Linked DNA regions of Zobellia nedashkovskayae. The protein of the gene in region 2 binds, or shares a complex with, the protein of the main gene of each other region. Links are inferred from orthologs where the notes say so. Each region holds a gene or a part of one and is shown on either strand. Other genes may lie near its edges. The genes, in order: IWB64_RS10925 and IWB64_RS14760.

Evidence for each region.
Region 1: the proteins of IWB64_RS14760 (region 2) and IWB64_RS10925 are in contact, whole or in part, in a solved structure (PDB 8RP0), measured with the Escherichia coli proteins. The link is inferred for Zobellia nedashkovskayae from one-to-one orthologs.

The regions. Positions count from the first base shown.
Region 1 is NZ_JADDXR010000002.1:2,600,228-2,615,603, forward strand. The notes cover bases 4,520-7,462. They hold IWB64_RS10925 (anthranilate synthase component II), read right to left. Parts: upstream 6,302-7,462; coding sequence 5,738-6,301; downstream 4,520-5,737. Other genes in these bases: trpC (indole-3-glycerol phosphate synthase TrpC), read right to left, coding at 4,520-4,661; trpD (anthranilate phosphoribosyltransferase), read right to left, coding at 4,685-5,680; IWB64_RS10930 (anthranilate synthase component I family protein), read right to left, coding at 6,304-7,462. In the rest of the region: IWB64_RS10890 (carboxypeptidase-like regulatory domain-containing protein), read right to left, coding at 1-791; IWB64_RS10895 (hypothetical protein), read right to left, coding at 839-1,066; trpA (tryptophan synthase subunit alpha), read right to left, coding at 1,092-1,856; trpB (tryptophan synthase subunit beta), read right to left, coding at 1,948-3,132; IWB64_RS10910 (phosphoribosylanthranilate isomerase), read right to left, coding at 3,170-3,796; more of trpC, read right to left, coding at 3,879-4,519; more of IWB64_RS10930, read right to left, coding at 7,463-7,701; IWB64_RS10935 (YceI family protein), read right to left, coding at 7,942-8,517; IWB64_RS10940 (MarR family winged helix-turn-helix transcriptional regulator), read right to left, coding at 8,554-9,003; IWB64_RS10945 (rhodanese-like domain-containing protein), read left to right, coding at 9,164-9,475; IWB64_RS10950 (DUF2851 family protein), read left to right, coding at 9,640-10,914; IWB64_RS10955 (PspC domain-containing protein), read left to right, coding at 10,989-11,216; IWB64_RS10960 (potassium channel family protein), read left to right, coding at 11,213-12,226; IWB64_RS10965 (amino acid carrier protein), read left to right, coding at 12,336-14,408; IWB64_RS10970 (ComEA family DNA-binding protein), read left to right, coding at 14,430-15,326; IWB64_RS10975 (acyl-CoA dehydrogenase family protein), read left to right, coding at 15,338-15,376. UniProt on the Escherichia coli protein: Part of a heterodimeric complex that catalyzes the two-step biosynthesis of 4-amino-4-deoxychorismate (ADC), a precursor of p-aminobenzoate (PABA) and tetrahydrofolate.
Region 2 is NZ_JADDXR010000002.1:3,617,413-3,632,647, forward strand. The notes cover bases 8,417-11,218. They hold IWB64_RS14760 (anthranilate synthase component I family protein), read left to right. Parts: upstream 8,417-9,069; coding sequence 9,070-10,368; downstream 10,369-11,218. Other genes in these bases: IWB64_RS14755 (NADPH-dependent FMN reductase), read left to right, coding at 8,524-9,057; tilS (tRNA lysidine(34) synthetase TilS), read left to right, coding at 10,429-11,218. Outside these bases: IWB64_RS14705 (LTA synthase family protein), read right to left, coding at 1-877; IWB64_RS14710 (diacylglycerol kinase), read right to left, coding at 937-1,305; tpx (thiol peroxidase), read right to left, coding at 1,298-1,804; IWB64_RS14720 (DUF6952 family protein), read right to left, coding at 1,993-2,250; IWB64_RS14725 (thioredoxin family protein), read right to left, coding at 2,231-2,545; IWB64_RS14730 (peroxiredoxin), read right to left, coding at 2,653-3,297; Na+/H+ antiporter NhaC, read right to left, coding at 3,529-5,031; lpdA (dihydrolipoyl dehydrogenase), read left to right, coding at 5,164-6,570; IWB64_RS14745 (CDGSH iron-sulfur domain-containing protein), read right to left, coding at 6,629-6,859; IWB64_RS14750 (acyltransferase family protein), read right to left, coding at 7,126-8,310; more of tilS, read left to right, coding at 11,219-11,733; IWB64_RS14770 (protein-disulfide reductase DsbD family protein), read left to right, coding at 11,733-13,700; IWB64_RS14775 (neutral zinc metallopeptidase), read right to left, coding at 13,783-14,940; IWB64_RS14780 (penicillin acylase family protein), read left to right, coding at 15,216-15,235. UniProt on the Escherichia coli protein: Part of a heterodimeric complex that catalyzes the two-step biosynthesis of 4-amino-4-deoxychorismate (ADC), a precursor of p-aminobenzoate (PABA) and tetrahydrofolate.

The DNA.
Region 1 (15,376 bases), 1.0 Mb from region 2 along the record:
AATGAGGTAGATATTTTTTGAATACCTCGGGCAGTCTTTATTTCTCGGTATTTTTTGGTCTCAACTAGTTTTCCGTTAGTATTGGCATATCCTAAAACTTGGATAGAAACAAAAATGCCAGACTCGGGTATAAAAATAGATTTGGATAGTAAATCCAGCTCAAAAACCTTATCGGCTTTTTCATCCATGGCAAAAACTACGTTCTCGTAGGGAATACCGGCTCCTGGTGATCCATTATTGTTTTCGTAGAATTGAGCTCTAAAAATAGTAGCAAATTTTCCTTTGCCCTTAGATTTGTATTCAGATTCTGCATTAACGGGGAGATACAGTTTAGAAATTTGCGATACGTTATTTTCATATCTATTAAATAATACCGCTACTTCACTTTCTACGGTTGGTAACCAACAAGCAAAAATGTCTTTATGGGTTTCTGCCTTCTGTTTTCTGAATTTAAATTTTCCTTGTTTAGGAGCTGAAACTATGACTTCTCCAAGTTGTGAAACTTCCGGGTCTAGAGAAACAATATTGGTTGCTGCATTAATCTCATTAGCTATAGTTACCATTTTCTCTCTATATCCAAGTGCGGAAATATAAAGAGTATCTATATCCGGATATTTCTTTTGAGAAAAAATGAAAAGGCCTTCTTCATCAGCAAAAGTGCCTAACCCATCGCCAAATGATATCGTGGCAAAAGAAATGGGAGAACTATCTTTAGTATCTATAATTTTGATTTCTTGCGCATTGCCGTAGCAGGCGGCGAGAAAGAAAAGAACTAATATGTATCGTTTCATGGCGTAAACAATTATGTACGGAGAAATTGCCGTTAAAGGCGTGTACTTTATTGAGAACGGGATTTACTGATTTTCAGTATTAAAAGCCGAAGTAATAAAATAAAAGGAAAACCGTGTAATAGGACATCAAACCAATCTTTGAGTTGCATATTTATCGCGCCGCCCATTATCCATTTAACCTTACCCCAAATATGAGGCTCAGGAAAAAAGGGAGCAAGGCCAATAGTGAGGCAGAGCAGTATTACAATCTTCCAGTTGTTAATAAGGTCTTTCATTAACGTGTATTTTAATTGAAGCCTATCATCTAATAGTTTTTGTAAACGCTGAAATTCCGTCCACACCATGACCATTTAAATGTTTGATAAAGGCAGAGCCGATAATGGCACCCTTTGCAGATTTTGTGGCTTGCTCAAAAGTCTCGGAGTTGCTTATTCCAAAACCGACTATTTGAGGATTATCTAGTTCCATATCTGCAATTCGTTGAAAATAAGTTTGCTGCTCATCACCAAATCCAGACTGGGCTCCTGTAACACTTGCCGAACTTACCATATAGATAAATCCGTTTGAGACTGAATCAATAAAACGAATACGTTCATCAGAAGTCTGCGGTGTAATCAAGAATACATTGATGAGTCCGTATTTTTCGAACATCTCTTGATATTCTTCATGATAAACATCTACAGGTAAATCGGGTATAATAAGTCCGTCTATGCCAATTTCTTGACACTTTTTGCAAAACGCTTCAACGCCATATTGAAACATAGGATTAAAATACCCCATGATAATAAGTGGAATGGAAACGGATTTTCTAATATCTTTCAATTGATTGAAAAGAATTTCGGTAGTCATGCCATTTTTAAGCGCTGCTGTGGAACTTTTTTGAATGGTTGGTCCATCTGCCAGTGGATCACTGAACGGAAGGCCAATTTCAATCATATCTACTCCGTTTTTCTCTAACTGTTGAATGATTTCTACGGTATCAGCCAATTTTGGGTATCCTGCCGTAAAATATATGGAAAGCAATTTTCCATCTTCTTTCAGTTTTGTGTTGATTCTATTTGCCATAGTTTCAAATCTGTTTTTCCTTTTTTAATAGGATGGAGTAAGTTAGTCAACAACATATGTTATCATATTCATGAAACTTCCCCCATATATTTTATAGATTAAAATATTCAATATAATTGTTGAGGTCTTTATCACCACGACCAGATAGGTTGATGACCACAATGTCCTCAGGCTTGAATTTTCGGCACTCAAGAATTGCAAGTGCATGCGAAGATTCTATAGCAGGAATAATACCTTCCATTTTAGATAAGAGTAAACCTGCATTCATGGCATCATCATCTGTAATAGATATAAATTCACCCCTTCCAGAAGTAAATAAATTGGCATGCATAGGACCAACACCAGGATAATCCAATCCTGCAGAAATAGAATACGGCTCTGTAATTTGTCCGTCACCTGTCTGCATTAATAAGGTTTTGCTACCGTGAATGATACCCACTTTTCCTAATGCAGATGTTGCAGCACTTTCGCCAGTATCTATTCCTTTTCCAGCAGCTTCTACAGCTATAATACCAACATCAGGATTGTCTAGATAATGGTAGTAAGCTCCAGCTGCGTTACTTCCTCCGCCAACACATGCCACTACATAATCAGGGTTTTCACGACCTTCTTTTTCTTTTAACTGCCATTTGATCTCCTCGGAAATAACAGATTGAAACCGCGCCACCATATCAGGATAGGGGTGTGGACCCACAACACTACCAATAATATAATGTGTATCTACGGGGTTATTAATCCAATCGCGAATAGCCTCGTTGGTGGCATCTTTTAAAGTTCTACTACCAGAAAGTGCTGGTCTGACTTCTGCACCCAACATTTTCATACGGGCCACATTAGGGGCTTGACGTGCAATATCTATTTCGCCCATGTAAACGATGCACTCTATACCCATAAGCGCGCAAACCGTAGCGGTGGCAACCCCATGTTGTCCGGCACCGGTTTCTGCTATGATTCTATTTTTGCCCAATTTCTTGGCCATAAGAATCTGCCCGATGGTATTATTTACCTTGTGAGCTCCTGTATGACAAAGGTCTTCCCGTTTTAGGTATATTTTGGTATTGTATTTCTTTGAAAGTCTATCTGCAAAATAAAGTGGAGTAGGACGCCCCACATAATCTTTAAGTAATTGGTCAAACTCTTTTTTAAAAGAAGGTTCTTCCATGATACGGATGTAGTTCTGCCTGAGTTCTTCTGTATTCGGGTAGAGCATTTCAGGAATGAATGCGCCTCCAAACTCACCGTAATATCCTTTTTCGTCCGCTTGATACGTTTTCATAGTCATTCGTATTAGGTATTGGCATAGAACAGATGAACTACTGTTTTAAGCCAAGTTCTTTTTTAAATTCTTTTACTTTCTCAACATCTTTTAACCCAGGCTCTATTTCAAACTTACTGTTCACATCAATAGCATGACAGTATTTTGCTTCCGGTCTTTTCATAAATTCGTTCAGGGAATCAATTTCATTTAAGCCAATGCCACCGCTCAGAAAATAAGGTTTCGTAGAGGGGTAGTCCTGTAAAACGCCCCAATTAAAAGCATAACCGTTTCCCCCGGGCAATTCTCCTTTAGTATCAAAAAGATAGAAATCACATACACCTTCGTAGGGTTTCAAAAGATCAAAATCAAAATCATTTTTTATAGAGAATACTTTTATAATCTGAATCTGCTTTGCTTTTTGCTTAAGTTCGGCACAATATTCAGGAGTTTCTTTACCATGTAATTGTACTAACAAAAGATTATAGTCTTCAATTCTATTAAGAACCGTTTGAATACTAGCATCTACAAATACCCCTACCTTTTTAATGGTGTGAGGCACTGCGGCCATAGGGCCTGAAAAATGTCGTTTTGATTTATCCCAAAAAATAAAGCCTAGGTAATCGGGTTTTAAACCGGCAATTTCGGACGTATTTTTTTTCATACCACAGACTTTCAATTTCAAGGGTGCCGTTTCCACGGTAGAAGGCCGCTCTTTTTTGGTAGAATAATTATAGTCCATTTTAGCCATTACTGTTGGGTCGCAATTACGACAATTGATTTATAAATTCTTTTGCACTCGCACCAGGGTTATCGGTCTTCATAAAATTTTCACCAATTAAAAAACCTTGGTAGCCATAAGGTTTTAAATCTTTAATGGCCTCTATAGAACTGATTCCGCTTTCGGAAACCTTTACGAACTCATCTGGAATTAATCTAGAAAGCGCTTTGCTGGTTTCTAAACTAACCTCAAAAGTCTTTAGATTTCGATTATTTACACCTAACATGTCAAGGCTGGGCATAATACTTTTATGCAGTTCGGCTTCGTTGTGTACTTCTAATAATACATCTAAACCAAGACTTTTTGCAAGTTCTGAAAAGGTCTTTATTTCCTCTTTGGATAAAATAGCTGCAATCAAAAGAATAACATCTGCTCCGTGCGCTTTGGCCTCTAATATTTGAAATTCGTTAATGATAAATTCTTTTCGCAATAAAGGCATTTGCACTGCTGCGCGAGCCAATATCAAATCGTCTAAAGAACCGCCAAAATATTTCCCGTCCGTTAAAACGGACATACCACAAACTCCTGCATTTTCATATCCTGTGGCTACATCTTGAACATTCAGACCTTGATTAATTTCTGATTTTGATGGCGAACGACGCTTGTGTTCCGCAATAATGCCAGAACTACTATTGCGAAGCGCATTACTCAAAGAAACCGTGTTACGAGAGAACATTACCGAATTTTCTAATTGTGAAACCGGTATAAGAGACTTTTTTAAGTCTACTTCTTTACGTTTGTCGGCTACTATTTTATCTAGAATGTTCATATTTCTGTTCTTTGCGGCTACTTTTAATTTTTGCTCAATTCTTGCAACTTTCTTAATGCATTTAGGCCTTTACCGGCCAACAAAGATTCTTTGGCCAATTCAAAACCTTCTTTAGGGCTTAAATTCTTGACCGTTGCAATTGCAATTCCAGCATTTGCACATACTACATTGTTCTGAGCTTCTGTACCACGTCCTTGTAGTACGTTCATGAATATCTGTGCAGAATCTTCAATAGAATCGCCACCAACAATTTGGGATTGCATAATTTTCTGCACCCCAAAATCTTCAGGCTTAAGCATGCTTTCACGGGTATTGGAAATGGTTTTTGTACTTCCCGTCAACGATATTTCGTCATATCCATCCAATGCATGGAGCACCGTGAATTTTTTGTCTGTATTTTGGTAGAGGTAGCCGTACATTCTGGCCAACTCTAAATTGAATACACCCACTATTTGATTCTTTGGGAAAGCAGGGTTTACCATTGGCCCTAACATGTTGAAGAATGTTTTTACGGCCAATTCTTTTCTAATAGGACCTACATTTTTCATGGCAGGGTGAAATAAAGGAGCGTGTAGCACACAAATACCCGCTTCATCAATAGATTTTCTTAGGAAGTTGGCTTCATTACTGAATTTGATTCCTAGAAACTCCATTACATTACTACTTCCGCATTTTGAAGAAACTCCGTAATTACCATGTTTAGTAACATGTACACCGGCACCTGCCGTTACAAATGATGATAAAGTAGAGATGTTGAACGTATCTTTTCCGTCACCACCTGTTCCACAAAGGTCAATAGGGTTATATTCGGAAAGGTCAATGGCTAAACATAACTCTAAAAGTGCGTCACGAAAACCTTCTAGTTCATCTATAGTAATGCTACGCATCATATAAACCGTTAAAAATGCGGCTATCTGACTTGTATTGTAATCTCCTTTTGCAATGTTCACCAACACTTGTTTTGCTTCTTCTTTAGGAAGAATATCGTGATTGATGAGCTTATTTAATGTTTCTTTCATGGTACTGTTCTTACTACTATGAGGTGCTATTTAATATGTTTCGTGCGATTTCTTAATTTAGTTTTTTACCCAGTTGGCAAGAATTTTTTTGCCTTCAGGAGTCAAAACCGATTCCGGATGAAATTGCACTGCAGAAACATCAAAAACTTTATGGCGAAGTGACATAATCTGACCGTTTTCGTCAACAGAAGTAGCTTCTAGGCTTTCCGGTAAATTGGGGTCCACAACCCAAGAGTGGTAGCGCCCAACCAGTAATTTTTTAGGTAAACCTTCAAAATTAGCGTCGTCTTTTATTAGTGTTATTTCAGTGGCTATACCGTGATAAACGTCTTCTAGATTGATTAGAGAGCCACCAAAAACCTCGCAAATGGCCTGTTGTCCTAGACAAACTCCAAAAATACTTTTAGTAGGCGCGTATTTGGCAATGATTTCTTTTAGAAGTCCTGCTTCATCTGGAATACCGGGACCTGGCGATAGTACAATTTTATCAAAAGCATCTACCTCTTCTAAAGTTAGTTGATCGTTACGTTTTACAGTAACCTGACAATCTAAGTCCTCTAAATAATGAACTAAATTGTAAGTGAAACTATCGTAGTTGTCTATTACTAAAATCTTTTTCATCGTTATATAGTTTCAGCTATTTTCAAAGCTTTGGTAAGTGCGCCCAATTTGTTATAAGTTTCTTGCAGTTCATCTTCAGGGTTTGAGGCAGCGACAATACCTGCACCTGCTTGGTAATGCAACTGGTGATTTTTACTTAAAAATGTACGAATCATAATGGCGTGATTAAAATTGCCATCAAAATCCATAAAACCAATGGCGCCGCCATAATAACCGCGACTGGTTTTCTCGTATTTTTCAATAAGCTGCATGGCCATGTGTTTTGGTGCACCGCTCAAAGTACCTGCTGGGAAAGTATCTGCCACTACTTTCATGGTAGGGATATCTTTCTTCTTTTTCCCCATTACTTTTGATACCAAATGAATAACATGAGAGAAGAACTGTACCTCTCTGTAATTGGTAACCTCTACCATACTTCCGTTTCGGCTCAAATCGTTTCGGGCCAAATCAACTAACATTACATGTTCACTATTCTCTTTATCATCTTCCGTAAGTTCTTTTGCTAAGATGGCGTCTTGTTCATCGTTTCCGGTACGTTTAAAAGTTCCCGCAATAGGATGAATTTCGGCATTACCGTCTTTTACAATAAGTTGAGCTTCAGGAGAACTTCCAAATATTTTAAAATCGCCATAATCAAAGTAAAACAAATATGGGGATGGGTTTACAGAACGTAGCGCTCGGTACACATTAAATTCATCTCCTTTAAAACCTTGAGAGAAACGGCGAGACAATACTAGTTGAAAAACATCACCGCGTTGGCAATGCTTTTTAGCTAACCGTACATGCTCTCTATATTCTTCATCCTCTAAATTAGAAGTGGCCTCGCCATCTAAAGTAAATTTATAGGAAGCAAAAGTGCGTACATCTAAAATATGAGCAATTTCGGTTGTGTTTTCTTCTGTGTTGAAGCAATGTGCAAAAATATAAGCTTCATTTTTCTGGTGATCTATTGCGATGATATTTTGGTAAACCGCATAATAGATATCAGGAATGGAAACGGAATTGTCTTTTTTGCTAATTTTAACGTCTTCATAGTAACGCACGGCATCGTAGGCCATGTATCCAAAAATACCGTTGTTTATGAATTTGAAATCACTTTCCTCAGCTTCAAATTTTTTGCTAAAATCATGAAGAACTTTTACTACGTCTGTGTCCTTAGTAATTTCTGTTTCATTGGAAGTTTGGTCAGGAAAGTGCTCAACAATAGTTTCGTTCTCAATTTTTATAGAAGCAATGGGGTTGCAGCAGATGTAAGAAAAACTATTGTCCGCCGCGTGGTAGTCACTACTTTCTAACAAAATACTATTCGGAAAACGATCTCTAATTTTGAGATAAACGCTTACCGGCGTGATTGTATCTGCAAGAATTTTTTTGTGAAAAGATTTTAATTTGTACTTCATGTTGATAGTATTCAAATGCAAAAGGCTTGTCGTGATGACAAGCCTTTATATAGTTTTACTACAATGATGCTAGCTCACGATATCTGTCGAGAGTTGTTCCACCACCAAGTATTTGAGTTATTTCTGTTCATTGGTCCAAATATAGAAATCATTTTTAAAACCACAAACCGATTGTTTGAAAAAATAAAGCCCTGCAATCACAATGAAAGCAGGGCTTAAATTTTTTATTGTAAAAATAATTTAGAATTCTAAATCAACAACAAGGTCAAACTCGTCATAAATAGCCTTGTCACCTAAGTTTTCAAAGAAACTACCTGAACCATATTTAATGTCATAAGCAGTTCTGTCTACTTTTACAGAAGCAGTTGCTTTGCTACCATAAACAGATACGTCAAAAGTTATGGGTTTTGTAATACCTTTAATAGTTAGGTCTCCCGTAACTTCGTATGCGTTTTTGCCAGTGGCTTCAACACCAGTGAAAACCAATGTGGCTTCTGTATTTTTCTCAGTAGAAAAGAAATCTTCGGATTTTAAATGTCCTTCTAGTTTCCCTTTTGACTCACCTTCAAGATCAGTAGTGACAAGAGTAGTCATATCTACCACAAATTCACCACCGGTAAGTTTGTCGCCGTCAAAAGCCAAGGAACCTGATTTTAAATTTACAGTACCAGTATGAGAACCAGTCACTTTATATGCTTTCCAAGTAACTGTACTTGTTTCTGTTTTTACTTCTTTTTTCTCTTCTGCCACAGGCTCTGTTGCTGTTGCAACTCCAAATACTAGGGCTAGTGCTAAACTAAATACTCCTTTTTTCATAATCGATGTTTAAAATTTAATTAATAATTAGTGTTTCTATTCAAATTTATTGAACAATATGTTCAGTTGCTCCATTTCCTTGTCCGATAGATTTTGAAGCACATTATCTTCAGCTTCGGACATTGAGGTATCCATTTTTTTCAAAATAAGAAGTCCCTCTTCTGTTATACGTATTTCAACCTTTCGTCGGTTCGATGGGCAAACCTTTCTTTCTACATACCCTTTTAATAAAAGTTTATCTACTAAACGGGTAGTATTACTCATTTTGGTGACCATACGCTCATTAAGAGTGGCCAAACTTGCTGGTTTTTCATTTTGGCCCCTTAAAATGCGCAGTACATTAAACTGTTGTAATGATACGCCGTAAGGTTTTAGAGCAGCGCTTAAAGCCTCTGTAATTGTATTATTGACCAATAAAAAGTGAATCAGCGTTCGGCTTTTTAGAGGAATTTCTTTTTCTGTCTTTATAATATCTTCAACATTCATGTCAATACAACTATTGTATATACAAATGTATATTTAATGTTTGATGTGATGAAATTTGCGACAGGTAATTTTTTGTTAAATATTTAGGAAATGCCTTTGCGTCAAAAACCGTAATTTTGAGTTTTAATTGATATTCGCGGTAGCGATAAAAAATAACGTTATGAATTTATCACAAGAAGAGTGGGAAGAGCAATTGGCAAAAGATGACAATGCGCTTATCTTAGATGTTAGAACTCCACAAGAAATAGAAGAAGGTTATATTCCTAATTCTACTAATATAGATTTTTATTTGGGACAAGATTTCTTGAACGAAATAGAAAAGCTTGATAAGAGTAAGAACTACTATGTGTATTGCCGTAGTGGTAACCGAAGCGGTCAGGCCTGTGCCATTATGAATAGTGTAGGTATTGAGAATACCTATAACTTGGAAGGTGGTTTCATGAATTGGGACGGAGCAATAGAAGGAGAGTAGTTAATTTTATATTACGTTCATCTAAGTAAGTTTCAAAAACTAGAGAAAATAGAGTCCTCAATAGGTGTCTTGTAAAGGTGTCTTTGGGGATTTGTTGTTTCTTGTAATTTAGTTTTTACAAATATTGTATCTACATTGTGCAAACGAAAGATAAACAGTGTGCCATGCGTGAAGACCTTCTTCATTTTATTTGGAAGTATAAAAAATTACAGCTTACCGACTTGGAAACCACCCAAGGAGAACGTGTGTCTCTTTTAGATTTTGGTACGCACAACTTGTTGGCAGGCCCTGATTTCTTTAATGCTAAAATAAATATTGATGATCAGGTTTGGGCAGGTAATGTAGAGATGCATCTAAAATCTTCGGACTGGTACGCGCATCATCATGAGGAAGATGAGAACTATAATAATGTTATTCTTCATGTTGTTTGGGAGGATGATGGCGAGGTTTTTAGAAATGATAATAGTAGTATTCCCACCTTAGAACTTCGTAAGTACATTCCATTACAGCTTTTGCAATCCTATCAAAAGCTATTCGATAAAAATGAAACACGTTTTATTAACTGCGAAAAAGACATTAAAGACGTTGATGATTTCTTGGTTAAAAATTGGTTAGAGCGACTTTATTTTGAAAGGCTAGAGGCGAAAGCCGAATTTGTATTTGACCTTTTGAAAAAATCCAACAATGATTGGGAGCAGGTTCTTTTTACTTTGCTTTTAAAGACTTTTGGACTTAAGATAAATGGAGCATCTTTTTTAAGCTTGGGTTCTGCTCTTGATTTTTCTGTTTTTAGAAAACAGCAAGAGAATGTTTTTCAGATGGAGAGCTTGTTGTTTGGTATGACTCATTTATTAGAAGATGAAGAAGTCTTGGATGAAAACTATATACAACTCAAAAAAGAGTACGCTTACCAGAAGAAAAAATATAATTTAAATGATAAAAGCGTTCTGAAACCACAATTCTTCAAACTAAGACCGCCCAATTTCCCAACTATCCGCTTATCGCAATTGGCTAATCTATACGCTACACATTCATCATTGTTTCAAAAAGTAGTAACGGCAGCAGGTGTAGATGAAATGTACATGTTGTTTGGGGTTTCTGCTAGCCCGTATTGGAACAATCATTTTACATTTGGTAAGGAATCAAAAAAGAATACAAAAAAACTTACCCCAAAGTTCATTGATCTATTGATGGTCAATGCTATTTTACCACTACAATTTTGTTATGCCAAATACCAGGGTAGGGATGTTAATGAGAGCATTATTCATATCATCTCAAAAATTAAAAAAGAAGAAAATACTGTAGTGCGTAATTTTAAAACACACGGTCTCGTTGTTGCCAGTGCGCAAGAGAGTCAAGCTTTGTTGCAACTGTATAATGAGTATTGTACTCAAAACAAATGTTTGCAATGTGTTATAGGTACTAGTTTATTGCGTTGAAATGGTTAAATTTGATTTCTTGATTATGATAAATACTCTTTTAAGAGTTTGTCCTGTCTATACACAGATTTAATATGAACATTTTCTACAAATTACTTTATTATTTTCAGAAACGTGGTTTTGAGGTATGCCGTAGAATTGCGGAAAGATTAGGTATTAGGGCTAGAGTAGTCCGTACATCATTTATCTATCTAACTTTTGTAACCCTTGGTTTTGGTTTTGCACTTTATTTGTTTTTGGCTTTTTGGCTAGGAATAAAAGATCTGATGTATACAAAACGTACTTCCGTTTTTGATTTATGAAGATTACACAATTCTTTCAGTCTAGAATGAATATAGCGCTGACTTTAATGTCAAGCGTGCTAATAATTGGTGTTCTGGGTTATCGTTTTCTATCGGAGCTTTCTTGGATAGATGCGCTTTACATGACCATTATTACAGTTACTACTGTAGGTTTTTCCGAAGTTGGGCCAATGGATACCCAAGAAAAATTATTCACTGTAGTATTGATTATACTTAGTATTTTCATTTTTGCATTTGCTATCTCGGTTATTACCGAATATATTTTGAGTAGAAATTCACTAGAGGAATTAAAAAACAAAAAAGTGAAAAATAAGATAGAAAACCTTACTGATCATGTTATTGTATGTGGTTTTGGTAGAAACGGAATGCAGGCCGTTAAACGATTGACAGCCTACAATAAGTCATTTGTAATTATCGAAAGGGATAAGGAGGTTATTGAAAAATATGATGAAGATGTTCTATTTGTGGAAGGCGATGCTAACGAAGACGAAGTTTTACAAGCAGCAGGTATTAATCGTGCTAGGTATCTGATAACAGCACTTCCCGATGATGCTACCAATCTTTTTGTAGTGTTATCTGCAAGACAATTGAACAAAGCACTTTTTATAGTTACCAGAGCATCTTTGCAGACTTCACAGAAAAAATTGCTTTTGGCCGGCGCCGATAAAGTAATTATGCCAGATAAAATTGGTGGAGACCATATGGCTTCATTGATTGTAATGCCTGACTTAATTACTTTTATGGATAAGCTGGGTGTAGAAGGCGAACATACCACCAATTTGGAAGAGGTTGCTATTGAAGATTTTAAAGAACAAGTGGAATGTAATTCTTTGCGTGATTTAGATCTTAGAAGACGAACAGGCTGTACCATAATTGGTTACATAGAACCGGATGGTAATTACATCATTAATCCTGAAGCAGATTTACAATTGCAACCAATGAGTAAAGTTATTGTTTTGGGTAGGCCAGAGCAAATACGGAAATTAAATGAAATGTTTAAGATAGGTTAATCCCATCTACGTTAATTGAACATTATTATTTGATTGTGTTACTATTTTTTATGATATTGCCGCAATTGTGTTAAAACCATTGATGAGCACTGAACCGACAAAAATACATATGAAGAAATTTACCTTATTGTTTTTCCTACTACTTGGTGTAGTGGCCTTTTCTCAAGAACTTGTTGTAAAAGGCAAGGTTTACAATCCGTCAGCACAAATAAACGATGGTGTTATTGAGTTAGATGTAACGGGAGGGACACCTCCATATGTTTATAAATGGAGTAATCAGTCAACTGCTTTGTCTTCTAAAAGAGCCAGTGGGCTTGTAGAAGGTGTGCCTTATGATGTATTGATTACCGATTCTGCGGGTAATTCGGAAACAAAAGTATTTGAAATAGAACCCGCAGCAATAGCTGAAATTTTTAATGGTACAATGACCCCTGCGGTAAGCGCATTGGGTGCTATACTTTTTTGGGATCCTTTTGCTGCTGTAGGGATTTATGATCCTGTAGTTTACGCAGATGTTAAATTGGTGGGTACCCCGGGGTGGACCAATGAAACTGAAAATAGATTCGTTCTCAAAAAATGGCTGAAGCCTGAAGGAGCTAAGGTCAAGAAAGGTGATAATATCGCTATAGTTTCGAGTAATGATGAACAAGATTTAACTGTCACTGCTACTGTTACTGGAGAATTAAAGTATTTGGTAAGTGAAGGTAAAGTCATTTACAATTCTGAAAATGCAAAACATGTTATTGAGTCGGGCGCGCATTACTTAGCAGAAATTAAGTATGATGAGCCTTTGGTTATGGTACATCCAAATGGAGACCCAATTACTAAGCCTATCCCCTTTATTGTAATTTGGTTGGTCTTAGGAGCTACTTTCTTTACGATTAGAATGGGCTTTATTAATATTAGAGGCTTTGGGCACTCTATTGATTTAGCAAGAGGAAAGTATGATGATCCTGATGCACCTGGTCAAGTAACACATTTCCAGGCTTTGGCAACAGCGGTATCAGGTACAGTAGGGCTCGGTAATATTGCGGGTGTTGCAGTAGCCGTTTCCTTAGGTGGTGCAGGAGCAACATTTTGGATGATTGTTTGTGGTTTATTGGGGATGTCTTCTAAATTTGTTGAATGTACGTTAGGTGTAAAATATAGAGATATATTACCAGATGGAAGGGTTTTTGGAGGCCCAATGAATTATTTAAGGTACGGACTAGAGAAGCGTGGTATGAAAGGCTTTGGTAAAGTCTTAGCAGGTTTCTTTGCTGTCTTGGCAATTGGCGCATCTTTTGGTGGTGGAAACATGTTCCAGGCGAATCAATCTTTTGAGCAATTGGCAGGACAATTTCCAGCTTTGGTTGGTCAAGGATTTTGGTTTGGTGTTGTTACGGCAATTCTTGTAGGTGTTGTAATTATAGGTGGAATTAATAGTATAGCTAATGTTACGGGTAAGATTGTTCCTTTAATGGCTTCGGTTTATATCATAGCGGCTTTGGCAGTGATTATTATGAACATTGAAAACATAGGGCCTGCATTTACGGCAATATGGGAAGGAGCTTTTAGTCCATCTGCTTTAAAAGGTGGGGTTATAGGTGTTCTGGTAATTGGCTTTCAGAGGGCGGCCTTCTCTAATGAGGCGGGCGTTGGTTCCGCGGCCATTGCGCATAGTACTGCAAAAACCAATCATCCTCCATCAGAAGGTTTTGTAGCTCTTCTTGAGCCTTTCTTAGATACGGTGGTAGTTTGTACGCTTACAGCTCTCGTGCTTATTTTTACAGGTATGCACGAAGTAGAAGGTATGGCAGGAGCACAGTTGACTTCAGATGCATTCGGAAGCCAAATTTCATGGTTTCCATACGTATTGGCTTTAGCGGTATTCCTTTTTGCTTTTTCTACAATGATATCATGGTCATACTATGGCATGCGTGCTTGGACATACCTTTTTGGAAAAAGTAAAAAATCAGAGATGGTCTACAAGATGCTTTTCTTAGTATTTGTAGTTATTGGCGCTTCTGTTAGTTTGGGAGCTGTATTGGATTTCTCAGATATGATGATTCTGGCCATGTCGTTCCCAAATATCATTGGTCTTTATATCATGTCGGGTGAGGTTAAGAGCGACTTAGGTACATACTGGAAGAAACTTAAGAAAAACGAACTTTTTAAAAAGCAGATAACCGCTAAGGAATAGTTAATATATCTTATTTAGCGGATGAAAAATTTCAAATCCCACTTCAGGTTCAATAAGCAAGAACGAAGTGGGGTTTTTTATTTGCTGTTCATAATAGTAACGCTTCAGTTAGCATATTTCGTTCTTCGTTCATCCGGAGCTGCTGAGATTAATAATTCTTTTATTGAGAATGAACCATTACAAGCACGGATAGATAGTCTAAAGGTTCGGGAGCAACTAAAAGACTCTATTAAGATTTACCCTTTTAATCCTAATTATATAACGGACTTTAAGGGCTATACCTTGGGGTTGTCCGTAGAAGAAATTGATAGGTTACATGATTTCAGAAATAATGGAAAATTTGTAAATTCGGCAGAAGACTTTCAAAAAGTAACCCAAGTTTCAGATTCCTTGCTACAAATAATTTCTCCTTATTTTAAGTTTCCTGAATGGACGCAGCGCAAAGCAAAGTCCACTTCATCTTATAAAAGATCATCTACAGAACAAGAAAGAGGTGTTAGAAAGGCGGAATCAAAATTTGCAGTTTCCGATTTAAATTCTGCAACTATTGAAGAACTTCGGCAAATTAACGGAATTGGTGAAAAGCTTTCTGCTAGAATTGTAAAATTTCGGGATAGGTTAGGAGGGTTTTTGGTAAATGAACAATTGTATGATGTGTATGGTTTGGAGCCTGAAGTTGTAGAACGAACTTTGAAACGATTTCAAGTGCTGAAAAAACCAATTATCGAGAAAATTAACATAAATACAGCATCAGCTAAAAATCTATCTAAATTAGTATATCTTCAAAAAAGTGTCTCTGAGGGCATAGTAAATTACAGAACTGACAAAGGAACTATACTTTCTTTTGATGAATTATCAAAAATAGAAGATTTTCCATTTGAGAAGATTGATAGAATTAAGTTATATTTGACCCTATAAATTTAATTGCAATGCAAAGCATGTACTTTACGGAAGAACATCAATTATTT
Region 2 (15,235 bases):
TATTAAAGCTGCCTAAATACTCACGCCCAAAACTTTCTATAATAATAAGAACCACATTGGGTTTATTATCAACAGTATCATTATACTGTTTAATAGGGTGGAAAGTAGAATCAATAACTGCTTGGGGTACACCGCTACGTCTTTTAAAACCAGAGGATTTTATGGTTCTAATAAATGCGAAAGGCGTATTAAGGACGATGTTGGCTTGTTCAGGAGTTTTTACATGCCTACTGGCATCCACCATATTAATTGGACGCGTACTATGGCTAAAATCACCACGAATACCACCTATAGTAAGTAATCCTGTTAATAACAGTGCAACAACTGAACTTGTGAAATACGGTATTTTTTTAGGATATGATATATTCTTTACGGCAACTAATTTGTAAAGTTTTACCCAAATAAAAGCACAAATAATAAATATTAGAAATACATGCCAATAATCCAATATGAAGGATATAAGCAGTGCTTCTTTGTTTTCTTCATTTTCTAAAGATTCAAAAGATGCAAAAGTACTTCTGGTAAAGGTGTAGTTGTAATAGATGAAGTCAACAAAGTTGGTAGCGAATGCAATTAGGTTCGTTATCAAGTAAATCCACATGAGAATTTTTTGATACATCTTAGTGGTGTTGATCCACAAGGGTAAAATACTAAGCGCTATAAACAGAAGATTAATATAGAGAATAGCTGTGGTGTCAAAACTAAGGCCCCAAAAACTAAGTGCCAAAAAATCTATTACACTGTCAACGTTGAATAAATTTTTGTTGTAAACAAAGAATAGAACTCTTGCCACAAAGTAAAAAATGTAAGCCAAAAATATGCGGTACAAGGTAACTGCATACTCGTTTAATCGATATATGTTCTTAGGGTTCAGCAAATGTTTTGTCTTTATTTCACGAAAAAAAGCCTGCCTTTGAGTATAGTTTGAAGGCCTGACTAGAAAATTTTTGGTAAATAGATAATACAGCCCACAATAGTAGCGCCAATTGAAACTAGCATTACCGCTCCGGCCGCTACATCTTTTATGAAACCTATTCTCTCGTCAAATTCTGGGTGAATGAAATCACATATTTTTTCGATAGCGGTATTGGCTCCTTCAATACCGACGACTAATGAAACGGCAAAGATTTGAAAAATCCACTCCGTGGTGGATATTTCATAATAAAATCCAGCAATGGTGACCACTATAGCCAAAAACACCTGGATTTTAATACTCGCTTCGGTCTTTATTAAAAGAAGGGCTCCACGCAAAGCGAAGCCCACACTTTTTATTCTATTTACGGCAAACGACTCTTCTTTAGGCATCGGCTAAAGCTTCTAGAGCTGCTTTGTAATTAGGCTCATCTACAGTTTCAGTAACTTGCTCAGAATAGATTACGTTACCAGACTCATTAAGAACGACTACAGATCTTGATAATAACGAAACTAAAGGTCCATCAGAAAAAGCAACTGCATACTCTTTTCCGAAACTACCGTCACGAAAATCAGATAACATTTCTACATTTTCAATACCTTCTGCACCACAAAAACGAGCTTGGGCAAATGGTAAATCTTTAGAAACACATAAAACTACAGTGTTATCTAATTCTGCAGCTTCTTTGTTGAATTGTCTAACAGATTGCGCACAAGTGCCTGTATCAACGCTAGGGAATATATTCAATACCACTCTCTTGCCTGAGTAATCAGAAAGAGATGCGGATGAAAGGTCATTTTTTGTTAATGTAAAATTAGGAGCTTTGCTTCCGTTTGCGGGTAGATTTCCTAATGTATGTATTTCGTTTCCTTTTAAGGTTACTGTTGCCATGATATGTTTAATTTAAATTGGACGTGAAATTATAAAATTATGAGCTAATTAAAGGTGCTCTAGAAAAGAAATATCCTTTTTAAAAATAGAAGTGACAAAACAAAAAAGTGAAACAACTTTATTGATTCGGTTAAAAATCAAAAGTTATCTCACTTTTCGATACCTAAGTAAAAGTTTTTTCCCTAGGTTTATTTGTCAATGGCGCCCATTACACGCTGCATGAATTCGTTCAAAGCCTCTTTTTGAGGTTTGCCTTCTTTTATGCCTTTCTGTACTTCAAGTGCACCGTACATATTAGATATGAGTTCACCAATAACGTCAAGTTCTTCATCTTTTAAAGAAGAGACTTCGGTTAGGGCTTCTAAAGTTTCAATGGTTTCAACAATATAATCTTCGTCGTTTTCCGCAATGAAATTGGTCAAATGTTTAATTACTGGAAGCTTCACTGATCAATTCTTTTAGAACATCATATTTGTTCGTTTGTACTTGATTTTTAAACTCTCCATTAGTAAAAGTAGCAAATGTAGGCAAGTTGTCTACGTTAGCTAATTTCCGGCTTTCGGGAAATTTCTCCGCATCGGCAATCACAAAAGTAAAGTCTTCGTGGGTTGATGCCTCTTTCTTAAATTTAGGCTTCATGATACGACAGTTACCGCACCATCCTGCAGAATACTGTACAATTACATTTTTTTTGTCTGCAATGATTTCTTGCAGATTGTCTTGTTCTAATTCCAATACCATAATCTATAGGTTTTAAAATTTATGAATATTATTCTTTAAAATGATACCGCTTGCATTTCGCTATTGCCCAATGCAAGCGGTTATCTTTTTGAATTTTTTATCTTGAATTAGTTAGCGTGTGATGAAAGGTACTCAGCAACACCATTTCTATCAGCGGTCATTGCATCTTTACCTTCTTCCCAGTTTGCAGGACAAACTTCACCTTTTTCTTGTACGTGCGTATAAGCATCAATCAAACGCAAATACTCATTTACGTTTCTGCCTAATGGCATATGGTTGATACCTTCGTGAAATACAGTACCCTCTTCATCAATAAGGTAAGTAGCACGGTAAGTTACATTATCACCTTCAACAGTAACAACGCCAGTTTCATCATTGTACTGCTCATTAGTAATATCAAGGATACCTAACGTAGAAGAAAGGTTACGATTGCTATCTGCCAATAGTGGGTAAGTGACACCTTCAATACCGCCATTATCTTTATCTGTGCTTAACCAAGCAAAGTGTACCTCTGCAGTATCACAAGATGCACCAATTACCAATGTATTTCTTTTTTCGAACTCACCTAAAGCAGCTTGAAAAGCGTGTAATTCAGTTGGACAAACAAAAGTAAAATCTTTAGGGTACCAGAAAAGAACAACTTTTTTGTTGTTTTTTTGAGCTTCTTCTAAAACGTTCAATTTGAATGTATCGCCTAAATCGTTCATCGCGTTCACACTCAGGTTTGGGAATTTTTTACCTACAAAAGCCATATTATTTATTTTTTAAAGTTTATTATCAATTTCAATACAAAATTACATTCAATATTGTCGTAGACCATATAATCGGTATTTAAAAAATTGATAGGAGAATAACTATTGTAGATGCTCCTTAGTACATCCACATTTTGTTGTTAAATCGATAAAAAGCGAACATGAAAATTGACTAATCCACAGTGTGGCGGCTAGGAATTTTGATATTCTTAATTAATAGTTTTGAGAAATTTAAATTTCTTTATGAGAAGAAGTATTTTTGGTGGTCAATTGCTTGATTTTAATGTGTAAGGCGGCAAAAATGAGGGTCATTATAGGGCTTAACCAGTTAAATACGGCGAACAATGCATATTCTGCCGTTCCTACTCCCAAAACACTACTGTGGTAGGCACCACAAGTGTTCCAAGGCACAAGAACGGAGGTTACCGTACCGGAATCCTCTAAGGTCCTGCTTAAGTTTTCTGGAGCTAAATTTCTATCTGCATAAGCTTTACTGAACATTTTTCCCGGAACTACAATAGCAAGATATTGATCAGAGGCCGTAATGTTTAAAGCTAAACAGCTTCCTACTGTACTTGCAAAAAGACCGAACGTAGTTTTTGCCATTTTCAACAATGATTTGGTAATGCGGTCCAGAGCTCCAATACCATCCATAATTCCGCCAAAAACCATGGCACATACAATAAGCCAAATAGTACCCATCATCCCGGCCATTCCTTTTGCAGAAAATAAATCGTTTAGCGCTAAATTATCTGTGGGTACCGAAGTTTGAACCGTTATGGCAGTTAGTATTCCTTCGTAACCTGATCTAAAAGTGAGTTCTTTAGCTTCGGTGATACCAGCTACGACATCAGGTTGAAAAATTAGAGCGAATACAGCTCCTAATAAAGTTCCTATTAATAAGGCGGCCAATGGAGGTGTTTTTTTAATAATAAGTACAACAACTACTATTGGTACAAGAAAAAGCCAAGGTGTAATTGTAAAAGCCGAATTAATAGAAGTTAAGATAGATTCTATATCTGCCGAGCCTTTTGTTTCTATGGTAAATCCTAAAATTATAAAGAATATTAAAGTAATGCTTATGGTAGGAACCGTAGTGTATAGCATGTATTTAATATGATCAAAAAGCTCACCACCTGCCATAGCGGGTGCTAAATTGGTAGTATCGCTAAGGGGAGAAAGTTTATCTCCAAAATAAGCACCGGACAATACTGCTCCAGCAGTCATGCCTAAAGATATGCCTAGCGCTTCGCCAATACCGATCAAAGCTATACCCACCGTGGCGGAAGTAGTCCAGCTACTACCTGTGGCAATAGATATAATGGCACATATAACAACACAGGCCGCAAGAAATATGGTAGGGTTTAAAACTTGAAGCCCGTAGTAAATCATTGCGGGAATGATGCCGCTAATTAACCATGAGCCTGCTAAAGCACCTACCATTAACAAAATAAGTAAAGCTCCAGTAGTAGATTTAAGGTTTTCTGCAACCTCGGCCATCATTTGCTTGTAAGGCACCTTGTTGAATGTCCCAACAATAGCAGCGACAGCGCCTCCTAGTAAAAGAATGAATTGGTTAGAGCCACTAAGTGCGTCGTCTCCAAAAACATAAACATTGTAGGCCAGCATAGCTACAAGGGCTATTACAGGGGTTAGTGCTTCCCAGATATTTAATTCTCTGTTTTTAACGATGTTTTCGTTTTCTCTGTGCTCCCCTGAATTTTTGCTTGTCATTAATTGCGGTTTAGCTATTGGGTAATATTACAATTTTGATAGGGTTTGTGCAACTTTTGTATAAATTGATAAAGGTGGGCTCAAACCGGAAAATAGTGTTAATTTTGTAAGATAAATTCAAAGAAAATTTTTATGAGTTCATACGATGTAGCCATTATTGGCTCAGGACCAGGAGGATATGTATCAGCAATTCGTTGTGCACAGTTGGGATTGAAAACGGCAATAATCGAAAAATACAGCACTTTAGGTGGAACATGTCTTAATGTGGGTTGTATACCTTCTAAGGCTTTATTGGATTCTTCCCATCATTACGAAGATGCCATCAAGCATTTTGCAGAACACGGAATTGATATTCCGGGCGAAATAAAGGTAAATCTAGAACAGATGATTGCTAGAAAAGCGGCTGTTGTAAAGCAGACGTGTGATGGAGTTAAGTTTTTGATGGACAAAAACAAAATAGAGGTTTTTGAAGGATTGGGTAGTTTTAAAGATGCTACGCATATCAACATCAAAAAGAACGATGGGAGTACAGAAACTATTGAAGCTAAGAATATTATAATAGCTACAGGAAGTAAGCCTTCATCATTGCCTTTCATTAAAATAGATAAAGAACGCATTATAACTTCTACTGAGGCTTTAACCTTAAAAGAGATACCAAAACATCTTATTATTATAGGTGGAGGAGTTATTGGTTTAGAGCTTGGACAGGTTTACAAACGCCTTGGTGCCGATGTTACTGTGGTTGAGTATATGGATCGTATCATCCCTACAATGGACGCTTCACTTTCTAAGGAACTGACTAAAGTTTTAAAGAAACAGAAGGTTAAATTTAACCTTTCTAGTAAAGTAAAATCTGTAGAAAGAAAAGGCAATGAAGTTATTGTTAAGGCCGATGATAAAAAAGGTAAAGAGATAGAGCTGAAAGGTGATTACTGCCTTGTTGCTGTAGGTAGAAAGCCTTATACTGATGGTTTGAATGTTGAATCTGCCGGTGTTAAATTGGATGCAAGAGGTAAAGTTGAGGTTAATGATCATTTACAAACGTCAACTTCAAATATCTACGCTATTGGAGACGTTGTTCGTGGCGCTATGTTAGCTCATAAGGCCGAAGAAGAAGGAACTATGGTTGCTGAGCAGTTAGCAGGTCAAAAACCGCATATTGATTATAACTTGATTCCAGGTGTAGTATACACGTGGCCAGAAGTTGCTTCTGTTGGTAAGACGGAAGAAGAATTGAAAGAAGCCGGTATTGAATATAAAGTTGGTCAATTTCCAATGCGTGCATTAGGTCGCTCTCGTGCTAGCATGGATTTAGACGGATTCGTAAAAATGTTAGCTGATAAGAAAACGGATGAAGTTTTAGGAGTTCACATGATTGGAGCTCGTAGTGCAGATTTAATCGCAGAAGCCGTTACTGCAATGGAATTCCGTGCATCTGCTGAAGATATCTCAAGAATGAGTCATGCACACCCCACTTTTGCTGAAGCGGTAAAAGAAGCGGCACTTGCCGCTACGGAAGATCGTGCGCTGCATATCTAGGCCTTAAAATAGTATTATAAAAAAAATCCCGTCTAATTAAGACGGGATTTTTTTTGTTTTAGTTGTTGTGACTTCCGTCGCAATAAGGAGGGTTGTTCGTTAGTTTGCAGGTGCAAATCCTAGCTTCTTTGTCTTCATCTACTTGAAAAACTAAAGAACCTGGTTTGCCATACTGTTTGTGGGAACCGTCACAAAAAACGTTTGTTTCCGAATGACCACAGGTGCACCATGCGTATCTTTTGTCTTTTTCTAATGCTACTTTAACGGGGGTAAACTTTTTATCACTCATGTTCGCTATCGCTTTATTTTTAGTTGAAAAGGCTAAAAATAAATGAATCCAGTGAATGGTTCATGTTTGAGTACTTATTTTGACTCAGTCCTAATAACAGGAATTGATCAAACCATTTACTTTTTGCAACCTAAAAAGACATAGGTGAAGGTTGTATGTATAGGTTTTGTTCAAATTTTAGTGATTACTAATTTCACGAAGTGTAAATATCCCGTATTCTGTAGGTAGGATTTTTATGTGATATTATTTTGCAATTGACTATTGGGTTAGTTTTTGGCCCGACTAACTTTTCTTAGTAATCTAAAAAACCGACTTTTTCCAATTTGAAAAATACCTAGAGAGAAAACCTCTATTTTGACGAACACAAATTTAACAGTGGTTGCAATTCTTAATTTTATGATTTCTTTATTGTCCTCATATTTAAGAGCGGAAAAGGTACATACAATCATAAAGATTAGAGCTCCCGGAATGGCAACGGCAGGAGTAAGGGAATGATGAAAAAACCGATACAGACCTAGTCCGGTGAAAGAACCATATAGAATCATAAAATGTACGATGTAGATGGAAAGCGTGCTCTGTCCCATTTTAAGTACTGTACTGTTTTTAAGCAAACCTCTTAGGAGCATAAAAACACTGAAAACAAGTAAAACATCACCTAATCTTATAATTAAGTAATTGTTAAAGTAAATATTCGCAAATAACTGTATTTCGGTCAATTGTGAAATGTATAAAAACAAATCAGATGAATAGGCAATGAGTGTGGCTCCGGTTATAGCGAAAAGTGGTATAGCAACAGTATATAGATGTTTAAAATTTTTGAATTTCGTAAAAACTACTGATAAGAATCCTCCAAATGCAGCATAACCAAACCATGGAATAATGGTAAAAACAGAACCATTGCTTTTAGTTAGGTAATTGGCAAATGCATCTGGTAAAAATGTAAAGCCCCAGTTTTTGTAACTAGGTTCAAAAAGAAATAATAAAACGGTAATGCTTAAGAGGGCTGTTGGAAAAAGAAACTTCTTTCGTTTTTGAGCGAGTAAGTATATACCAATAATGCCTAATAGAGAAAGGCCAATACAATGCAATACATCAACTAAATAAAAAGAATCGTAAATCTTACCTTGCAAGAGTCCAAAAAGGTCCATTCGCAACAGGTAGCCAATAAAAAGAAGCTCAAGGCCTCGTTTCACTCCTTTTTTAACCCTTGGGTTCTGCAGACCGGTTTTGTCTCCTTTAGTTAAAAGAAAGGTAAATATAAAGCCAGAAACCGTAAAGAATACGGGGGCTGTAATGCCTCTAAAGTATTTCCAAATAGAGAAAGCTACACTGCTGCCATCTCTAAAAGCAGTATCTAGAAGTCCATCTATAAAATGCCCTTGTAGCATCATAAGAATGGCCCATGCTCGCATGGCATCAATAAAGTATAGCCTTGTTGTCTTGTTTTCCACTGGTGATGATATCAAAAGTTGGCAAAAGCATCATTAAAACTCAAAACATTACACTTTAGTACGTATATCATACATCCTTTTAAGTGTGCTTAATAAAAATAACCATCTTATATACTTGTAATACAGTTAGTTTGGATGTTTTCGCTGCAAAATTAGCCAAAATACTCGCAATTCAACTCTATTTGCTATATTTTCGCTAAAACACATCTTGTTATGGCTTCAATATTGGCATTTGCTGGAAGTAATTCTTCTAAATCAATTAATTATCAATTGGTAAAACATACGGTTTCTCTTATTGAGGGGGATAAAATTCAATTATTGAACATGGCTAATTTCCCTTTTCCTATGTTTAGTGAGGACTACGAGAGAGAAAACGGCTATTCGAATTCATTGATAGAGCTCAAAAATGATATAGTTAAGGCAGATGGTATTATTATTTCTGTAAATGAGCATAATAGTGGGCCTTCAGCTTATTTTAAAAATTTAACCGATTGGTTATCACGTGTTGAGCGTAAATTTCTAGATGGTAAACCTGTGCTGTTAATGTCTACTTCCGGTGGGCAAAGAGGTGGTATAAGTGCTTTGGAAGCCACGGCAAATGTAATTCCACGATTTGGTGCTCAAGTAGCGGCAACTTTTTCTTTGCCTTATTTTCAAGAAAATTTTACAGTAGGAGAAGGAATCATCGATAAGGAGCTTGCTAAGGCTCATCGTGCTGCATTAGACCAATTTTTAAGTAAACTATAAAGCTTCCGCCACTTGCGTATTTCTGCTTCGTTTACTGTTTTTGATATTGGAAAGTTTAAAGAGGACCTATTGCTATGGGCGCAACAGTTTGAAGAGGTTGTTTGGTTAGATGGTAATGGACATAGCAATAAGTATGGCTCATTTGATGCTTTGTTGGCTGTAGATGCCTTAACGACCATTAAAACGGATAGTTATCAGGCTTTTGAAAAACTAAGAGAATTTCAAGGTCAGGCAAAAGACTATATTTTCGGGTATTTTTCCTATGACTTGAAGAACGATGTAGAGCAATTAACTTCAAAAAATCACGATGGACCAAATTTTGCTGAACTGTTCTTTTTTCAACCCAAGAAAATCATTAAAATAACCGGGAACACTGTGGTTTTTCAGTATTTGATGATGGTTGATGATGAAATTCAACCAGATTTTGACCTGATTTCAAATGAAGGTGATTTAAAAGAAGAGAAGGGTACGGTTACTGAAAATATTAAGATAAAACTTCGGATTTTTAAGGATGAATATTTCCGGCAGGTTAGAAAAATGTTATCCCATATTCATCGCGGTGATATCTATGAAGCTAATTTCTGCCAAGAATTCTATGCGGAAGACACGCAGATCAATCCATTTAAGACCTACCAGAAGCTAAATAAGATATCAGAAGCGCCGTTTGCTTCATTTCTTAGAGTATATGATAATTATTTGCTTTCTGCTTCTCCAGAGCGTTATTTACGCAAAGACGGTAGTAAGTTAATTTCTCAACCTATAAAAGGAACTGCAAAAAGAGCATCTGGGGTTGAGGAAGATGAAAAACTGATAGCAGCGCTTAAGCTGGACCCGAAAGAACGTGCTGAAAATATAATGATTGTTGATTTGGTTCGTAATGACTTATCCAAGGGGGCTTTGAAAGGCAGTGTTGTTGTGGAGGAGCTCTGTGAGGTCTACACTTTTGAGCAGGTACACCAAATGATTTCTACCGTTGTTGCTCATGTACCGCCTAATGCTAATCCTGTGGATATTATCCGACAATCTTTTCCAATGGGCAGTATGACGGGCGCGCCCAAAGTGTCTGCTATGAAAATAATTGAGGAGCTTGAAGCTTTTAAGCGTGGTTTGTATAGTGGTGCAGTAGGGTATTTTACACCAGAGGGTGATTTTGATTTCAATGTGGTGATTCGTAGTATTCTCTATAACGCAACCAAAAAATATGTTTCGTATTCCGTAGGAAGTGCAATTACAGCAAAAGCCATTCCTGAGAAAGAATATGAAGAATGCTTATTAAAAGCGAAAGCCATGCGGGAAGTTCTTGAGGAATGAACTTGCGTAAAGATTAATTCTCGTTACTTCTAAATTGTAATTCTTGATTACCTTTATGCCGTGTTAGAAGAATTCCAAAAACATATAGAAATCAATTTTCAAAACCTTGTCAAGGACAAGTTCTTACTTGCTTGTAGTGGCGGTTTGGATAGTGCTGTTTTGGTAGACCTTTGTGCTAGGTCTAAGTTAGATTTCGCTATATCACATTGTAATTTTAATTTAAGAGGTGAAGCTAGTAATGGTGATGAGGTGTTTGTGCGAGAATTATCTTTATTGAATGATAAAAAATTTTACGTAACTAATTTTGATACAATTAGTTATGTTAAAAATAATAAAGTGTCAATTCAAGTAGGTGCAAGAGAGTTAAGATATGATTGGTTTGCGAAAATCATGCAAGAAAATGATATCGGAACCTTGGTTACGGCACATCATGTAGATGATAGTGTGGAGACTTTTTTAATCAATCTTTCTAGGGGTACAGGTATAGATGGTTTAACTGGGATTCCTGAAAAAACGGATACATTGTCAAGACCACTTCTTCGCTTTTCAAGAAGTCAAATTTTAGAGTATGCGCAGTCCCGGAAATTACAGTGGCGAGAAGATGCTAGTAATGCGGATACTAAATATCTGAGGAATAAAATCAGACATGAAATCGTTCCTTTACTGAAAGATTTGAATCCCTCTTTTTTAAAGAACTTTACAAAAACCCAAGATTACCTTTCCGAAAGTGCGGCTTTAATTGCTTCTCAGGTTAAAGAATTGAAATCGCGGTTATTTAAGGAAGACACTGGTGTTATTCGCATCTCAATAGCAGAACTGTTCAAGTTAGAACCTATTTCCGCTTACATACATGCTTTATTTAAGGGTTACGGCTTTACTGAGTGGAATGATGTAGAAAATCTTTTATCGGCTATGAGCGGTAAGGAAATTTATTCTAAAACCCATCGTTTGGTTAAGGATAGAGAGTTTCTCTGGTTAACGGAGGTTAAGGAGGAGGCAGATGCTCAATATCAAGTGCTGGATGGGCAAATGGAGATTTTAGAACCTGTTCAACTTAAGATTGAAACAGTAAACGACCTTTCGGTAAAAAACAAGCACACACTCTACATTGATAAAAAAGCGTTAAAGTACCCGTTAACGATAAGGAAATGGAAAAATGGCGACTACTTTTACCCTTTGGGAATGAAAGGAAGAAAAAAGCTTTCTAAGTTTTTTAAAGATGAGAAAATAGATGTGGTTTCCAAAGAGCAACAATGGTTGCTTTGTAGTGGTGAAGAGGTGGTATGGATAATAGGTAGACGGGCAGATGAACGTTTTAAAGTAACAGAAAATACAAGTGATATTTTAAAATTCACATTAAATTGATGAAGCATATAATAGTATTTACCGCATTGTTTTTTAGTGTTTTAAGTGTTTTTTCTCAGGATGATGATAATCCGGTGAAATGGTCGCAAGAAGTAAAGAAAATCAACGACACGGATTATGAGTTGGTACTTAAAGGAGATATTGCTGAAGGTTGGCATATCTTTTCACAATTCACCTCAGAAGGTGGTTCTTTGCCAAGTGAGTTTGATTATAAGAAAGTTGGTGAAGGCTATGAGCTTTTGGGTAAAACTGTTGAGAGTGAGACAGTGGTTGAATACAGTGATATTTTTGAAGTAGATGAAACTTTTTTCAAAGAAACTGTCATTTTTACCCAGAAAATACGGTTGCTAGATTCTAGTGTAAACCAGATTGATATTAATCTTTTCTACCAGGTGTGTAAGGAGGTTTGTATTCCGGTAGACCAAGATTTTAGTTTTGTTCTTGATGGCGGTGCTGCCGTAAAAGAAGAAAAAATTATAGATGAACACAGTAAAACTCTGGGAGCGGTATTAAAGCTAGACCTAAAGAAAAAAGAGCTTTTAGGAAATTCCCATGATGGGGTAGAGACAGGATCCAGTCTTTGGATGATTTTTGGCTTAGGGTTTTTAGGTGGGTTAATAGCATTGTTAACGCCTTGTGTTTTTCCAATGATTCCGCTTACGGTGTCTTTCTTTACCAAACATTCACAGCAGAAATCAAAAGGTATTATAAATGCCCTGTTATACGGTTTTTTTATTGTTTTGATATACTTTTTACTCAGTTTGCCTTTCCATATTTTCGATTCGGTAGATTCTCAAATATTGAATACGATAGCTACTAATATTTGGCTGAACATAGCATTTTTCTTGATTTTCGTTTTCTTTTCGTTTTCCTTCTTTGGCTATTATGAATTGACATTACCTAGCTCTTGGGCCAATAAGATGGATGCTGCTTCTTCTAAAATAGGAGGGGTCATGGGTATTTTCTTTATGGCGGTTACCTTAGCAATCGTTTCTTTCTCCTGTACGGGTCCTATTTTAGGAGGGCTTTTAGGAAGTACCGTTTTGGAAGAAGGAGATGTTGCGATGAATCTTTCCGCGGGCATGACCGGTTTTGGTGCAGCGTTAGCGTTACCGTTTGCTCTTTTTGCCTTGTTTCCTGCTTGGTTGAATTCATTGCCAAAGTCCGGTGGGTGGATGACAACCGTAAAAGTGGTGTTAGGGTTCTTAGAATTGGCATTGGCACTTAAGTTCCTTTCCAATGCAGACCTAGTTGGGAATTGGGGCATTCTAAAACGTGAAATATTCTTGGGAATATGGATAATATTGTTTGTTTTGTTGACGCTGTATCTTTTTGGGGTTTTCAAATTTCCTCATGATGGTCCTAAAAACAAACTTTCTTTAGGGCGAAAAGCAACAGGTTTCCTTAGTGCTGGCTTTTCAATCTATATTATATTGGGACTTTTAGGTGTTTCCAACCTAAAATTATTAAGTGGTTTTCCGCCACCGGCATTCTATAGTGTTTTTGAAACCGAAAGCGATTGTCCTCTGGGTATCAACTGTTTTAAAGATTTTGAAGAAGGCGTAGCGTATGCAAAGGAGGTAAATAAGCCAATTCTATTGGATTTTACGGGTTGGGCATGTGTCAACTGTAGAAAAATGGAAGAAAATGTTTGGAGCGAGCCTGATGTTTTTGAAATTTTAAAAGAGGATTTTGTTCTTATTTCACTTTACGTAGATGACCGAAAGGAGTTGCCAGAGTCTGAGCAATTCGATTTTAAATATGATACAGGTCGTGTAAAACATATTGAAACCATAGGGCAGAAGTGGGGCACTTTTCAGACGGTTAATTTTAATGCAGCCTCTCAGCCTTATTATGTTCTAATGTCACCAGATTTAGAAATTTTGAATAATGCCGTTCAGTATACGGATAGCGATGTCTATCGGGAATGGCTTTTAGAAGGGCTGAATAATTTCGAGGAAAAATAGAATTTATCTTGCACATAATAAATAGAAAATAAAAAGGCCGCCCTATAAAGGCGGCCTTTTGCATTAAATAACTATAAAATAATTATCTAGCAACACTTCTTGGTGCTGCCGTATTTGTAATTGAATTCAACTCAGCCAGAAAAGCCAGGTGTACTGCTTCTTGACTAAGAATTTTTCCTTTTTTCTGTGCACCATTGGCTAAATCATAACCAGCTTTAGCAGCAGCTAAACGTTGTGCTGGCGTACCGTGATGGCCAGGGTTTTCAAAACCACAATCACCTATATTGAAAAAAGCAGATAAAAAGTCTTCAACGCGTTTCCAGTTATAAGTGGCTCCTCTTTTGTGGGTTAGATAGTAACCTGTAATGAAGTCAGCTTCTAGTTCGGTCATTCTAGTAGATTCAGGAGTGTTATTAAAAGCAGGTAATGGGTATTCCCAGTTTTCAAAGTTTAAGAATTGTATTTGGTGCCCCCATTCATGGGCTAAAATACTTGACCAAACTACTTTTGGGTCTAGACCAGTGTCTTCAAGTAATGTTATGATACCGTCACCAATTACAATTGTCCTGTCAAAAGTGGCAAAACCGTCTGATGCAAAAAATGGGTTTTCAGGTATTTGGTCGCTACCAATATTAAAAGTCTCCGCAATGCCCAAGATATAATCAATTTCTTCTGCAGGCGCATCGGAGTAATTTTCATAAACATACCGGATAAAGTCTAAATCTTCTAGTGTAGCTGTATGTTGACCGTTTACGGTTATTGAATTACTCATATCCCAGAACTTTTCAAGACTTTTAGTACGTTGTTTTACGTAGTTCGTGTACTCTCCATCTGCTCCAAAGTAATCGGTGTTCTTATTTTCGTATGCCGCTGCAATTTGGTTTATGGCAAAATAATCTTCTAGAATTATACTAATTGCATCAGGATTACCGTCCCATGCAGAGATAAAGCCATCTATTAGCAGATTGTTATAATAATCTGCTACCTCATTAAAGGGTGTATCTTCACACTCACTAGGCTCAACTGCGCTAGATAAATTTAAATCGAGCTCAAATTCTCTTACAGCACTAGAGAAGTCTAGATTAAAATGGCCATTTGTAGGTGTTTGAATTGAAGCCGTTGCATTTACAGCCAATGGCACGGCAGTTTCTTCTATTTGGATGGAATCATCTGAACAGGAACCTAACATTAGTCCCATAGCTACCGCTAGGGACAGAAGTTTTCTTTGATTTTTTTTCATTTTTAGTGTTTTTTTATGATTTGCCCTGAAAGTATTAACTTTTTTTAACAAGAAGTGTTAAATAACAAACAGATTGAGTAGGAATTAGGAAGAAAAATTGTAATTAGTTCGCTATTAGATTTGTACAGTTAAGAATTATGTATTTAGAAAAATTATTATTTTCAGTATTGCCTATAAGCTTAATGATTCCGTCTGGAAGGACTTAATAGCAGTTCATCCATCAATGTTAACCTCCTTATAAATAATTCTTATATTAGGTCAAAACTTTGACTTGAATGAGAAAATTTAAGCGATT